3 regions of the Pseudarthrobacter sp. NPDC092202 genome follow, and region 2 is predicted to be linked to each of the others. Evidence: riboswitches for the same ligand, from Rfam matches in the RefSeq annotation. Region 2 holds a riboswitch; each other region holds the start of a gene.

What was found. A riboswitch is a leader RNA that binds a small molecule or an ion and turns the genes downstream of it on or off. The one in region 2 is predicted to bind S-adenosylmethionine.
Region 1: linked by a shared signal. The riboswitch ahead of ACIQF4_RS10080 (DUF1737 domain-containing protein) and the one ahead of ACIQF4_RS02350 (aminotransferase class V-fold PLP-dependent enzyme) in region 2 are both predicted to bind S-adenosylmethionine.
Region 3: linked by a shared signal. The riboswitch ahead of ACIQF4_RS15495 (homoserine O-acetyltransferase) and the one ahead of ACIQF4_RS02350 (aminotransferase class V-fold PLP-dependent enzyme) in region 2 are both predicted to bind S-adenosylmethionine.

What each region holds. Positions count from the first base shown of each region.
Region 1 covers NZ_JBIVRG010000005.1:39,503-44,353, reverse strand. The annotation lists gene ACIQF4_RS10090 (GNAT family N-acetyltransferase) at 1-281, shown strand, start outside; gene opgC (OpgC domain-containing protein) at 317-2,731, opposite strand; SAM riboswitch class IV at 3,035-3,148, shown strand; gene ACIQF4_RS10080 (DUF1737 domain-containing protein) at 3,162-3,440, shown strand; gene ACIQF4_RS10075 (rhodanese-like domain-containing protein) at 3,437-3,847, shown strand; gene ACIQF4_RS10070 (O-succinylhomoserine sulfhydrylase) at 3,848-4,851, shown strand, end outside.
Region 2 covers NZ_JBIVRG010000001.1:494,942-499,792, reverse strand. The annotation lists gene rsgA (ribosome small subunit-dependent GTPase A) at 1-980, shown strand, start outside; gene hisN (histidinol-phosphatase) at 1,028-1,840, shown strand; SAM riboswitch class IV at 2,000-2,113, shown strand; gene ACIQF4_RS02350 (aminotransferase class V-fold PLP-dependent enzyme) at 2,148-3,605, shown strand; gene ACIQF4_RS02345 (class I SAM-dependent methyltransferase) at 3,682-4,440, shown strand; gene ACIQF4_RS02340 (metal-dependent transcriptional regulator) at 4,490-4,851, shown strand, end outside.
Region 3 covers NZ_JBIVRG010000010.1:160,431-165,281, forward strand. The annotation lists gene ACIQF4_RS15490 (MFS transporter) at 1-1,317, opposite strand, end outside; gene ACIQF4_RS15495 (homoserine O-acetyltransferase) at 1,499-2,614, opposite strand; SAM riboswitch class IV at 2,628-2,743, opposite strand; gene ACIQF4_RS15500 (bifunctional o-acetylhomoserine/o-acetylserine sulfhydrylase) at 2,864-4,189, opposite strand; SAM riboswitch class IV at 4,232-4,347, opposite strand; gene ACIQF4_RS15505 (S8 family serine peptidase) at 4,596-4,851, shown strand, end outside.

The sequences.
Region 1 (4,851 bases), on a different contig from region 2:
TCCGCGGCCCCTTCCTCAGCGCGAACCTCGGCTACTGGGTGGACCACAAACTCACCGGGCAAGGGATTGGCACGGCCGCCGTTCTGCACGCGGTCGACTACGCCCGCACCGGGCTTGGCCTGCACCGCATCCAAGCTGCCACCCTGCTGCACAACACAGCGTCCAAGCGGATCCTGCAGCGGGCAGGGTTCCGGGAGATTGGGGTTGCGCCGCAATACCTGAAGATCGCAGGCCGGTGGCAGGACCATCTGCTCCACCAGCTGATCCTGCCGCAGCCATGAGTGAGTTCAGATAAGCCTCCGCGGAGGTCGCGTCCTTAGGTGGGGATGATTTTGAAGAGGAACCGGGTCCGCACCATCACCCAGAGGAGCCCGAGGACTACGGCATAAGCGAGCGTGTTGACCAGGATGTTTCCCTGCTGGAGGGCAGGGATATTGGCAACGACGGCTATGAGCACCACATGCATGATGAACACATAGAGGGTGGCGCGGCCCAGGGGGACCAGGAACCAGCCCAGGGCGCGCTGCACCGGCTTCCAGTACGCGGTGAGGAAGGCATAGGCCGCCACCACCAGGACCAGGACGTTCAGCAGCCGGCCCGGAGCGAGGTAGGTGCGTCCGAAGAACAGGTCATACATGGCCCGGTACGCGGTGTCCGGGATGATCGCCAGGCGGACGTCAAACCCGTTGGCCAGGTACGGATTGCCCCATGACAGGAAGGCAAACGCGAAGGCCAGGGCGGTGCAGGCCGCAACCGCCCAGGGGTGCGCTGAAAGCCAGGCCACGATCCTCCGCCGGTGGAACCCGGCCGCCAGGCCGACGACGAACAGCACCTGCCACACCAGCAGGGGAAATGAATCCTCGAACTGCGACGGCAGGATCCGGAAGCGCGTCACCGTACCCGCCGCGTACACGGCCAGCGATGCCGCCAGCACCCACACGGCTTTACCGCGGTTGAGGGCCGCGAGGATCAGGGGGCTGGCCAGCAGCAGCACCACGTACAGGCCCATCACGTTGAACTGCCACGGCCCGAACTGGAGCAGCAGGATGGCGGGAAGAACCTGTGGCGGCACGGGGAACTGGAACAGCGTTTCCATGCCTGCATAGAGGTCGTAGCTGCGGCCGGCACCTTCGTGCCCTGCACCGCCCGTGCCCTGGTCCACGAAGGTCGTGAGCGCATCTGTCCGGAACACCGGCAGCAGCGACAAGAGGAAGACGCCCACCAGCACCACCAGCGCCGTCAGGTAGAGCTTTCCTGCCCGGCGCGAAGTAAGGTCCACCACCGTTCCAAAGTCGTCCTTCGCCCTGGGCCCATAGACCATGCCCACCACCAGCCCGGAGAACAGGACAAACAGCTCGGCGCCCGAAACAAAGCCCACCGCCTCCTGGGTCAGGAGCTGGAACAGCGACACCAGGCCCAGGTGGTTCACCACCACAAAGACGATGGCAAGGCCACGGAGCAGGTCCACGCGGGAGTCCCTGCTGGACGGGTCGCTGTAGCCCCAGGCCGTGACCGCACCGACTTTGGCGGGGAGTTGCCACAGTGCCACCAGGAGGATGAGGAGGGCCGCCCCCACGCTCCAGGCGGCCGCCCCGGACAGCGTGTTGGACCTGACGAACGATGCACCTGGGGCGACATCGGTAACCGGCCCCGTCACCACCGGGGATCCCTCAAGCCGGGTGCGGGCAGCCTCGGCAATCCCCGCGTTTCCGGTGAGGCGCCAGTCGATACTGGCCACACCCGTGTCCCGTGTACTGGTGCGTTCGTCCCAGACCACCGCGCCCGTCATCGCGAAACCGGCTGATCCGGCAACTTCCAGGACCTGGCCCCACCAGCTGTCCTTGATCTCCGCTTCCGCGGCACCTCCGGCGGACGGGCTGTAAAAGGCCGAAGTCTGCAGCATCAAGGGCTTGTCCCGCCCCGCCGCATACGTCCCGTAGAAGTTTTCCCCGCCGGAGGCCGTCAGCATCTCCTGCAGCTCACCGGCGCGGGGAACGGTGTTGACCGCGGTGCCCCCTGCAGTGTCATCGTGGTAGGCCGTCAAGCCCACCCAGTCCACGGCGTCGTCCCCGGGGTAGTAGGGTTCGTAGGCTTTGTCCGAGCCGTTCCAGGCGCCGTCGCCGTTGGTGTCCAACAGGGAGAACCCCTCGGTTCCGGGCGCGGGCGCGTTCCGGTTCCGTTCGAAGGGATAGTCCCTGCCCAAATACGGTTCCCACACCATGGCATAACCGCCGGCGGTCCCGGCCGCCCGGAAAGCCGCTGTCACCGCCTGGAATGACTGCCGGTAGGCGGCCGGCTGCTGGCCCCACTCCACCCAGCTGGCATTCATGTCCGGAGCGAAGCGGATGAGCAGCTGGCCTTTAGAGTCACCTTTTATCCGGCGCACTTCCCCGGCAAAAGCTGCAGCGGCGTCAGGGGTGACCTGGTCCAGCGGGACAACAGGCCTTACCGTGAGCATCGCATCGGCGCCCTGTCCGGCGGATTGTTCCAGGAAGCCCCGGATGTCGCTCTCTTCCGAGGCGCGGAAGGGGAAGGTGATGTCGTGTCCGAAGATCGCGGGGGATGCCCCGAGCCGCTCGGAGAAGCCCCCGGCGGTGTCCTCTCCCCATTCGAGGACTGCGCCCAGCAGCGGCTTGCCTTCCTCCGGGAGGTTTCGGGCCGCCTGCGCCGGCCCGGCGGGCACCACCACGGCCAGGACGGCCATCAGCGCGGCGGCGAGGACGGCAGCCATCCGGTGGAGGGGCCGCGGGCGGCCGCTCGGGGCGGGACGTGCGGGAGCGGATAGCGTGCTGATGAGACCCCCCAGGGACTTATTCCTCAAGTGACGGGGCGGCGCCCCTGGACAAACTTTATCCGGGCTGGCGCTGGTGGCAGGCACCTGGCACCTGCATGCCCAAGGTGGCGCCGCCGTCGTACGTTGAACGGACGTGGCGCATGCATCTTTGGTGCCGTGCCTCCGCACAGCATCCTTCAGTTACGCAACATGACGACGACGGCGGTGCGGCGGTGCGCGGCAAGTGTTACGTTTTTGGGGAGTAATGAGTACCGGCGCCAAGCCCTGACTGGCCGGTCGGCAACCCTCCTTCCACGGCGGGGTGCCTCAGGTGAATACTCGGCATATCGACCATTCGAGCTGCAAGCGTGAGAGAAGGAGATCCGTCGTGTCTGACGCACCTGCCCCTGAAGAAAAACTGTCCTACCGCCTCATCAGCGGCCCGGACAACCGTGAATTCTGCGAGCGGATCTCGAACGCCCTGGCGGAAGGCTATGTGCTGCACGGCAGCCCCGCCGCAACCTTCAACGGCACCAGCGTGATCGTGGCACAGGCCGTGGTCCTGCCGGCAGCCATCGCCTCGGCAGACGCCGCAGTGGCGGATGCCGTGGATGACCTCGAGTCCGCAGGCGACGACCTTGAGTTCGACGGCGAGGGCCACGCATGAGCTACGCAGGAGACCTGACGCCGCAGGAGGCCTGGGACAAGCTGGCACAAGGCGCCATCCTGGTGGACGTACGCACCGAGGGCGAATGGGCCCACATCGGGATCCCGGACACCAAGGCAACAGAGAACGATCCGCTGTTCATCCAGTGGACCTTCCCCGGGGGCATTCCAAACCCTGACTTCATCAACGACCTCAACCAGCAGGCGCCCGAAGACCGGGCAACTGAACTGGTGTTCCTGTGCCGCTCCGGCCAGCGGTCCATCGCGGCGGCCATAGCGGCCACCCAGGCCGGCTTCACCTCCTACAACGTGCTGGAGGGCTTTGAAGGCGACCCCGACCGCTTCGGCGAACGCACCGTCAACGGCTGGAAGAACCGCGGCCTGCCAACAAACCTGGGAAAGATCTAAGTGACCTTCAACGAAGACGCCGCCGGCTGGAGCCCCGATACCCAGGCCGTGCGCGGCGGCCTGGACCGCACCAACTTCCAGGAAACCAGTGAAGCCATTTTCCTGAATTCAGGGTTCGTGTACGAATCTGCCGCCGCCGCCGAGCGCGCCTTCACGGGCGAGGACGAGCGTTTTGTCTACTCCCGCTACGGCAACCCTTCCGTGGCAACGTTCCAGGAGCGGCTCCGCCTCCTGGAAGGAACAGAGGCGTGCTTTGCCACCGCGTCCGGAATGTCGGCCGTGTTCACCGCCCTGGGTGCCCTGCTCGGTGCCGGCGACCGTGTAGTGGCCGCCCGTTCGCTGTTCGGGTCCTGCTTCGTGATCCTGAACGAAATCCTGCCGCGGTGGGGCGTGGAGACGGTCTTCGTTGACGGACCGGACCTGGAGCAGTGGCGCGAGGCCCTGTCCCAGCCCACTACCGCCGTCTTCTTCGAATCGCCGTCCAATCCCATGCAGGAGATCGTGGACATCGCGGCGGTCAGCGAACTGGCTCACGCGGCCGGGGCGACCGTCGTCGTCGACAACGTTTTTGCCACTCCCCTGCTGCAGCGCTGCGGGCAGTTTGGCGCGGACGTCATTGTCTACTCCGGGACCAAGCACATCGACGGCCAGGGCCGGGTGCTCGGCGGGGCAATCCTGGGCACCAAGGAGTTCATCGAGGGCCCCGTGAAGCAGCTGATGCGGCACACCGGCCCGGCATTGTCCGCCTTCAACGCCTGGGTCCTCACCAAGGGCCTGGAAACCATGGCGCTGCGTGTTAACCATTCCTCGGCCACCGCGCTGCGGCTCGCGGAGTGGCTGGAGGAACAGCCGGCCGTCAGCTGGGTGAAGTATCCGCTGCTGAAGTCCCACCCGCAGTATGAGCTGGCAGCAAAGCAGATGAGTGCCGGCGGCACGGTCCTCACCCTGGAGCTGGCTCCCTCCGGGGGCCGCTCGGGGAAGGAAGCCGCCTTCGCGCTGCTGGA
Region 2 (4,851 bases):
GCAGGTACACCGCTGTGGTGGGAGAGGACTCGGGCGACGAAAGGATAGTCATTGCTGCCCGGGCCCGGGAACTCCGCCGGAATCCGGTAGTCGCAGGAGACTTCGTCTCGCTGGTCGGCGACGTCTCCGGGGAGCCGGACACCCTGGCGCGCCTGGTAAAAATCCAGGACCGCAGGACCCTGCTGCGGCGCAGCGCCGACGACACGGACCCCGTTGAACGGGCAGTGGTGGCCAATGCCGACCAGTTGGTGATTGTGGTGGCAGCAGCCAATCCTGAACCACGGACCGGCTTTATCGACCGTGCCCTGGTGGCCGCGTACGACGCCGGCATCGATCCGATCCTGCTGGTCACGAAGGCGGACGTCAAAGACCCTGCGGAACTGCTGTCCAACTACACCCACCTGGACTTTCCCGTGATCATCAGCCGGACCGCCGATGCCAGCGCTTCCGGCATTGATGCCCGTTCGGATGACGGCTTGTCCGCCCGGCTGGACATCTCCGCCGTTGCCGAGATGCGCGGCCACCTGGACGGCAAGGTCACCGTGATGCTTGGGCATTCCGGTGTTGGGAAGTCAACCATGGTCAACGCGCTGACCGGGGCGGAACGGGCTACTGGCGGAGTAAACGCCGTAACGGGGCGCGGACGGCACACGTCGTCGTCGGCCCTTGCGCTGAAGCTCGCGGACGCGCCGTCCGGAAGCTGGATCATCGACACCCCCGGCATCCGCTCCTTTGGCCTGGCGCACGTGGATCCCGACCGGATCCTCCGTTCCTTCCCGGACCTCTCCCCCGGCATTGAAGACTGCGAGCGCGGATGCAAGCACACCGCCGCCGCGGTCAACTGCGGGCTGGACGCATGGGTTGGTGCGGGGCACGCCGGCCCCACCGGAGCAGCGAGGCTGGGGTCCCTGCGGCGCCTCCTCGGCACGGACCCGAGGATGGAAGCCCAGGAGGCCAAGGAACTGGGCAGCGTCACCTGACGGGCCCGCTTCCCGGCAGAACGGCGCGCAGACGGTAGTTTGGAACCATGATCCAACCCGCTTCGAGCTACAACGATGACCTGCGCCTGGCCCATGTCCTGGCCGATTCCGTGGATGACCAGACCATGAGCCGCTTTAAGGCCCAGGACCTCCACATTGAGACCAAGCCGGACCTGACGCCCGTCACCGATGCGGACAAGGCAGCCGAGGAAGCCATCCGTGGCCAGCTCTCCCGCTCCCGTCCCCGCGATGCCGTCCTCGGCGAAGAGTTCGGCAGTACGGGGCATGGGTCGCGGCGGTGGATCATCGACCCCATTGACGGCACCAAGAACTTCGTTCGGGGCGTCCCGGTCTGGGCCACCCTGATCGCGTTGGTGGATGAGGGCGAACCGGTGGTGGGCGTGGTCAGCGCGCCTGCCCTCGGCAAGCGCTGGTGGGCCGCCAAGGGCATGGGAGCCTACATGGGGCGTTCCCTTGCCGCGGCAACCCGCCTCCGGGTGTCCAATGTTTCCAGCCTGTCCGATGCTTCCCTCTCCTACTCGAGCCTCGGCGGCTGGAAGGAACGTGGAAACCTTGATGAATTCCTGGGGCTTACCGAGGACGTGTGGCGGACCCGTGCCTTTGGCGACTTCTGGTCCTACTGCATGGTGGCAGAAGGTTCCGTGGACATCGCTTGTGAACCTGAGCTGAATCTCTACGACATGGCCGCGCTGGTGCCCATCGTGGTGGAAGCGGGGGGCCGCTTTACGTCGCTGGAGGGCGAGGACGGTCCGTTTGGCGGGAACGCCCTGGCCACGAATTCCATCCTCCACTCGGAGGTCCTGCGGCGCCTGAACCCGAACCTGGACGACCTGCTCTAGTCCAGGCATTACGAACAATCGACGGCGGACGCCCCCGAAAGGCTGCGCCCGCCGTCGTGATCTTCGGTTCAACCGCCCCTTTTCAACCGCGCGTAACAAAGTCCTTAACATTCCAGCGGGCTTTTAACCTTCGCGGCCCATGTTCTACGCTCTTAACCAGGTCACGAGTGCCAGCGCAAAACCCCGGTTTGCTGGCCGGCAACCCTCCATTCGCGGTGGGGTGCCCCGGGTGACGACCAGGCCGGTCCGGAAGGGATGCGGCAAGCGCGGATTCCTGCACGGAGTCCTGTTTTGAAGTGAGGTCTCTGTGACAACTGCCACCGTCTCCCCCAACGCCGCTTTCTCCAGCAAGGCCGCTCTCCAGCATCAGGCCGTTCCGCGGGAATCGTCAGCGCTCTTCGACCAGTGGCAGGCCGCCGCAGGCCGTCCGCTCGCTGCCGTCAGCGGTGCCGAGATCCAGGCTCCGCTGATCCACGGCGGCCACGTCCGGTACGCCAACCTGGATTATGGCGCGTCCGCTCCCGCCCTCTCGGTGGTGTCGGCCTACCTCAACGAGATCCTGCCCTTCTACGCCAGCGTCCACCGCGGTGCGGGTTACGCCTCCCAGATCAGCACGTCGGTCTACGAGAATGCCCGTGCCATCGTCCGCGACTTCGTAGGCGGCCGCCCGGATGATTCGGTGATCTTCACCCGGAACACCACCGACTCCCTGAACCTGCTGGCGGGCTGCCTGCCGGCCACCGATGGACGGCCGGCCGGCGACGTCCTGTACCTCGATATTGAGCATCACGCCAACCTGCTTCCGTGGCAGGGCGTCCCCCACCGCAGCATCGTGGCAGCAGATACCATTGCCGGAACCATCGACGCCGTCCGTGCGGAACTGCAGCAGGGCGGCGTCAGCCTGCTGGCCGTGACCGGTGCTTCCAACGTCACCGGCGAAATCCTCCCCATCCGCGCCCTTGCCGCGCTGGCGCACGAGCACGGGGCACGGATCGCTGTGGACGCGGCCCAGCTGGCACCGCACCGGCGCGTCAACATCACCGCGGACGACGTCGACTACCTCGCCTTCTCGGGCCACAAGCTGTACGCACCCTTTGGTGCCGGCGTGCTGGTCGGCCGGCCGGACTGGCTCGACGCCGGCACACCGCACCTCGCAGGCGGAGGCGCCGTCAAGGAAGCAAGGCTCGACGGCGTCAGCTGGGCAACCGGTCCGGCCCGCCACGAGGGCGGATCACCCAACGTGCTCGGTGCGGCGACGCTGGCCCGTGCAACGCAGGTCATCGCGGAGCTGGACCAGGACCGCTGGCACGCCCACGAATCAGCCATCCGCTCCTACCTGGTGGAAGGGCTGCAGGAAATCGACGGCGTGACGGTCCACCAGATCTTCAAGGACACCAACCCGGACACCGACACGATTGGCGTGGTCAACTTCTCCGTTGAAGGCTACGACGCCGGCCTGGTGGCCGCCTACCTGTCGGCCGAACACGGGGTGGGCCTGCGCGACGGCCGGTTCTGCGCGCACCCGCTGCTGAAGCGGCTGGGCCTTCCGTCCGGTTCCCTTCGGGCCAGCTTCGGCGTCGGCTCAAGGCTGGAAGATGCGGAGCGGCTGCTGGCTGGCATCCGGGACCTTCGGAGCAAGGGCCTGGGCTGGGACTATGTGGTGGACGCCGGCCGCTGGGTTCCGGCCAATGACAACCGTACGTACCCCCACTGGGCGCCCAACACCCCGGGAACAGCCGGCGCCGCGCCCTGCCTCGACGACTGACCTGCGGCTGGCGCCCTGCTGCGGCCCATGCGGTAAATTCGGAGGAACTAAAAGTACCGGATGAAGGAGGCCGCACGTGGCACGGGGTGGCCCACGGCTGGATCACGGCCGGCGCCGGGAGCTCGGCCTGAGTTTCCAGGACGGCGGCAAGCACTACCAGCAGGTGCGGCCGGGGTATCCTGCCGACTCAGCGCGCTGGCTCGTAACTCCCGCGGCCCGCGATGCACTCGACGTTGGCGCCGGCACCGGCAAATTTACTGAGCTGCTGCTGGGCATGGGGCTGTCCGTCACGGCGGTTGACCCCTCAGCGGACATGCTCAGGCAGTTGGCCGAGCACTATCCTGCCGCCACAGCTGTCCTTGGCACCGCAGAGGCGACTGGCCTGCCCGACGAGGCCTTCGACGTCGTTACCGTAGCCCAGGCCTGGCACTGGTGCGACGCGTTGAGGGCGAGCACGGAACTTGCCCGCGTCCTCCGCCCTCACGGAACACTGGGACTCGTCTGGAACCAGCTGGACACGTCGGTTTCCTGGGTCCACCGCCTGTCCAGGATCATGCATGCCGGGGATGTCTACAAACCCGGCCACCGCCCGCTCATAGGACCTGAGTTTGAGGCGCTGGAGGAGCATGTCACGCACTGGCAGGACTCCGTGACAACCGCAGACCTGATGGAACTGACGAAATCCCGCAGCTATTACCTGCGCGCTGGTGAGGCCACCCGGGCGAAGGTGCTTGCGAACCTTGACTGGTACCTCCATGACCACCTCGGCCACGGGCCGGACGAGGTACTGGAGCTGCCGTACCTGACGCTGTCGTGGCGGGCGGTCAGGGCATGAGCGGCTGGCAGCCCCCGTGTGGGCAAGGGCAGCCGGTAGGCTGGATCCTGTGAAGACCAGCGCGCCCTCCTCCTCCATTGAGGACTACGTCAAGGTCATCTATTCCTTCACTGAATGGCAGGACAAACCCATCACGTCCTCCCAGCTGGCCCAGCGCTTGGGGGTGGCGAACTCATCCGTCTCAGAGATGGTCCGGAAGCTGAAGGACCAGGGCCTGGTGGACCACAAGCCGTACAGCGCCATCAGGCTCACGGACGCGGGCCTGCAGCTCGCGCTCTCCATGGTGCGCCGGCACCGCCTGATCGAGACCTACCTCGTCCAGCAGCTGGGGTACAGCTGGGACGAAGTCCACGATGAAGCGGAGCTGCTCGAGCACGCCGTCTCGGACACCTTCATAGAACGCGTAGCGGC
Region 3 (4,851 bases), on a different contig from region 2:
TGAGATGCCGCGGGTTTCCTTGAGGAAGAAGACGGAGACCGCGGTGACCACGCAGGCGCCCAGGAGGTAGAACGCCACCGGAAGGGACGAACCGAAGCTGCCCAGCAGCGAGCTGGCGATGATCGGCGCCAGGGAACCGGCCACGATGGAGGTCACCTGGTAACCGAGGGAAACGCCGGAATACCGCATGCGGGTGGGGAACATTTCCGCCATGATGGACGGCTGGCCGGCGTACATCAGGGCGTGGAACAGCAGGCCGATGGTGATGGCAGCCAGGATGACGAGATCGTTGGCGGTGTCCATCATGGGGAAAGCGAAGAAGCCCCAGGTTCCGGCGAGGATTGCACCGGCCATGTAGACCGGGCGGCGTCCCAGGGAATCCGACATCTTGCCCACCAGCGGGACTGCGCAGAAGTGGATGAAGTGTGCCACCAGCAGGAGGAGCAGGATGCGGGATGTGTCCGTCTGCACAACCACTTTCAGGTAGGTGATGGAGAACGTGACAACAAGGTAGTAGAGGATGTTCTCCGCGAAGCGCAGGCCCATGGCGGTGAATACGCCGCGCGGGTACCGGCGGAAGACCTCGGCCACACCGTAGCCCTTGTTCTCGACGGTGACTTCCTTGCGGGCCTCCAGGAAGATCGGCGCGTCCTGGACTTTGGTGCGGATGTAGTAGCCGATGATGACGATCACTGCGGAGAGCCAGAAGGCTACGCGCCAGCCCCAGCCGAGGAAGGCTTCGGGGGAAAGGGTGGAGGAGAGGGTGAACAGCACGGCCGTGGCGAGCAGGTTGCCCATGGGGACGGCGGACTGCGGCCAGCTGGACCAGAAACCGCGGGACTTGTTCGGGCTGTGCTCGGCGACGAGCAGCACAGCGCCGCCCCACTCGCCGCCTACTGCGAAGCCCTGGACGAAGCGCAGGAACACCAGCAGGGCAGGGGCCCAGTAGCCGATCTGCGCAAATGTGGGCAGGCAGCCCATGAGGAAGGTGGCAACACCCACCAGGATGATGCTCAGCTGCAGCAACTGCTTGCGGCCGAACTTGTCGCCAAAGTGGCCGAAGACGATGCCACCGATGGGGCGGGCAACGAAGCCGACGGCGTAGGTGACGAAGGCTGCAATGATGCCGTCCAGCTCTGTTCCGGAGTTGGGGAAGAACAGCTTGCCGAACACCAGGGTGGCGGCGGAGGCGTAAAGGAAGAACTCGTACCACTCAACCACGGTGCCGGCCATGGAGGCCGTGACGACTTTCTTCAGGCCGGAGGCCTTGACATCGGTTTCCTCGGGCCGCCGCGCGGCGGACTTTTCCGTACTCATTGATGAACTCCTTCGGCGTCTTCTTCGACACCACTGGGACAGGCTGTGGCGGATACGTGTGATTTTGGCCACGAACCGCCGGGTCCCAACGAGTATGGTCCGCCTGAACGCCAAGCTCAACGGCGAATCATGCAGAGGCTATCTGCATAAATGCACATCCACTTGCCCGCGAACCTCGGTTTTAGTCCGAGAGATGTGCCCTGAGCTGGTGGCCCAGCTGGCCTATTTCCGTCAGGAAGCCGTCATGGCCTATCGGCGCTGTGATGAGGTGCACGTCCACTTCTCCGGGGAGGGCTGCGGCAAGTTCGCGGGACTGGGCCGGGAAGTAGAGGCGGTCCGAGTCCACGGCTGCCACGAAGAAACGCGCACCTGACCGCGCCAGGGTCTCGGGAAGCGGCCCCCTACCCCGGCAGATGTCGTGGCTCATCAGGGCCTCGGTGATGGCGATGTAGCTGTTGGCATCAAACCGCCGGACCAGCTTGTTCCCCTGGTGGTCCAGGTAGCTTTCCACCTGGTAGCGGCCTCGGTTGGCCAGGACCCCGCCCTGCAGGGGTGACTCCGGAGCCTGGGGTGCGCGGCCAAACCTGCCTTCCAGTTCCGCCGCGGAGCGGTAGGTGATGTGCGCAATCCGCCGGGCCAGGGCCAGGCCATCCTCGGGAAAGGGGCCGCGGTAGTAATCGCCCCCGTTGAAATTCGCATCCTGGCGGATCGCCAGGGTCTGTGCCTGGGCAAAGGCAATCTGCTCGGCTGTGCTGGCAGCGCCGATGGAGATCACTCCGCAGCGCTGCACCCGTTCGGGGAAGGTGATGGCCCACTCCAGGGCGCGGGCTCCGCCCATGGAACCGCCCAGCACCGCAAACCAGCTCTTGATTCCCAGCTTGTCGGCCAGCCGGGCCTCCGCCACAGTGCTGTCCCGCAGCGTGACCAGGGGAAACCGGGATCCCCAGGGAGTCCCGTCCGGTGCCGGCGAGGACGGCCCCGTGGACCCGTAGCAACCGCCCACAATGTTGATGGACACTACAAAAAAGCGGTCCGTGTCCACCGGTGCACCCGGCCCGGCCAGCTGCTCCCACCAGCCCGGTTCATCGGTATCGCCACGGGTCACGTGGGTACTGCCGGTCAGTGCGTGCTCGATCAGGACGGCATTGCTGGCGTCCGCGTTGAGGGTGCCCCAGGTTTCGTAGGCCAGCGTGACGTCCGGCAGGTAGCCGCCGGCTTCAAGTTCCAGTCCCCCAATGGAGGCATAGCGGACTATTCCGTGTCCGGAAACGGTGGTACGGGCGACGGTAACCGTCATGGCAAGACCTCTTCTTACGCGCTTGCCTGCCGTCGAATGACCGGCAGGCCAGGTCTTCACCCGGGGCACCCCACCGCGGAAGGAGGGTTGCCGGCCAGCAAGCCGGGGCTGTCACTGGCACTCATGACCTGGTTCGAGTGTACGAAACAGCACCCGCCTGCCGCCAAGAGTGTGACTGGTTGTGACGGTCCCGGGCCCGGCAGGCACGCCCGCCCGGCCCGGGACCCCGCCGTCGGCCCTTGCTCCTGCTCAGGCGCCCGTGGCCGCCTTGGCGGCACGGAAGCCCGCTTCCAGGTCGGCCAGGATGTCATCGATGTGTTCGATTCCCACAGACAACCGGACCAGGCCGGGCGTTACCCCGGCCACCGCCTGCTGCTCCGGGGAGAGCTGGCTGTGGGTGGTCGACGCGGGATGGATGACAAGGGAGCGGACGTCACCGATGTTGGCCACATGGGAGTGCAGTTCGAGCGCGTCCACGAAGCGCTTGCCGGCCTCCGCCCCGCCGGCGAGGTTGAAGGACACGATCGCGCCCGTGCCCTTGGGGCCATATTTGCGGCCCCTCTCGTACCAGGGGCTGGAGGGCAGCCCCGCGTAGGCGACCGATTCGACGTCGTCACGCGCTTCCAGCCACTGCGCCACGTCCAGGGCGTTGGCAACGTGACGCTCCACGCGCAGGCTCAACGTTTCCAGCCCCTGGGCAATGAGGAAGGCGTTGAACGGGGAGACGGCGGAACCAAGGTCCCGGAGCAGCTGGACGCGCGCTTTGAGGATGTAGGACAGGTTGGCGCCCAGGGCACCGTCCTTGCCGAGGTCGCGGGCGTACACCAGCCCGTTGTAGGTGGGGTCCGGGGTGTTGAAGCCCGGGAACTTCGCCGGGTCCTTGCCGAAGTCGAACTTCCCGGAGTCCACGATCACGCCGGCAATGGCGGAACCGTGGCCGCCCAGGTACTTGGTTGCCGAATGGATCACGATGTCCGCTCCCCATTCCAGCGGCCGGATCAGGTACGGGGTGGACAGGGTGTTGTCCACAATGAGGGGCACCCCGGCATCGTGGGCCACCTGGGAGATACCTTCTATGTCCAGGACGTCCTGGCGGGGGTTGGAGACCACTTCCCCGAAAAAGAGCTTGGTGTTGGGCTGCACGGCGTCGCGCCACTGCTCCAGGTTGTCCGGGTCCGCCACGAAGGTGACCGAAATGCCGAACTTCTTCAGGGTATGGGCAAAGAGATTGTAGGTTCCGCCGTAAAGGCTGGGGCTTGCGACGATATGGTCGCCGGCTTCCGCGATGTTCAGGACAGCGAAGGTTTCTGCGGCCTGGCCTGAGCTGAGCAGCAGTGCCCCGAGCCCGCCTTCAAGGCTGGCGATCCGCTGTTCCACGGCTTCCTGGGTGGGGTTGCCGATGCGGGTGTAGATAGGTGCCAGTTCAGCAAGGGCGAAACGGTTGGCGGCGCTCTCGGCGCTGGGGAACACGAAGGACGTGGTCTGGTAGATAGGGAGTGCACGGGCGCCCGTGGCACTGTCCGGCTCCTGGCCTGCGTGGATCTGGCGGGTTTCGAATGACCATCCGTTGGACATCTAAGGCTCCTTTGACTGGGCCCGGCATGCTCAAAGCACCGCGGGCCGCGCTTGCTGTCCGGCCTTTGCCGGACAGCCAGGTCCTCACCCGGGGCACCCCACCGCGGAAGGAGGGTTGCCGGCCAGCAAGCCGGGGCTTGGTGCTGGCGCTCATGACCTGAGCCCAGTGTAGGAACAGCATGTGCCCGCCGCCATGAGTGTGACCGGTTGTGACTTCCCCGCCCTCCTGCGGGACGCACCCCGCCGGACGCAGCGCTGGGAGGCACCGTATGTTGATCTCCCAAGGTTCCGCAGAAGATGCGCAGGATTGCGCGAAGTTTGGCCGTTTGCCACCGGTCCCCCGTTAGATTTGAGCCGGGAACCCGTCTCATCGCCTTTCAGCTTCCATACCAAAGGAACACTTCAGTTGCCCCAGTTCTCTCGCCTGGCACGTCGCACCGTCCTGCTCTCCGCCGTCGCCCTCTGCTCAGGCGCGGTGGCAGCCGGTCCCTGGCCGGCATCCGCAGCACACGCCGCTCCTTCTGCCGCTGCTGACGATGGCGGCCGCTACCTTGTGCAATTCGCTCCGGGCAAGGACGTCGCGGCCGAGGCGGCAGCCCTCCGCGCCCAGGGAATCGGCGTCAACAGAACATTTACGAAGGCGGTGAAGGGCGCGGCCATCG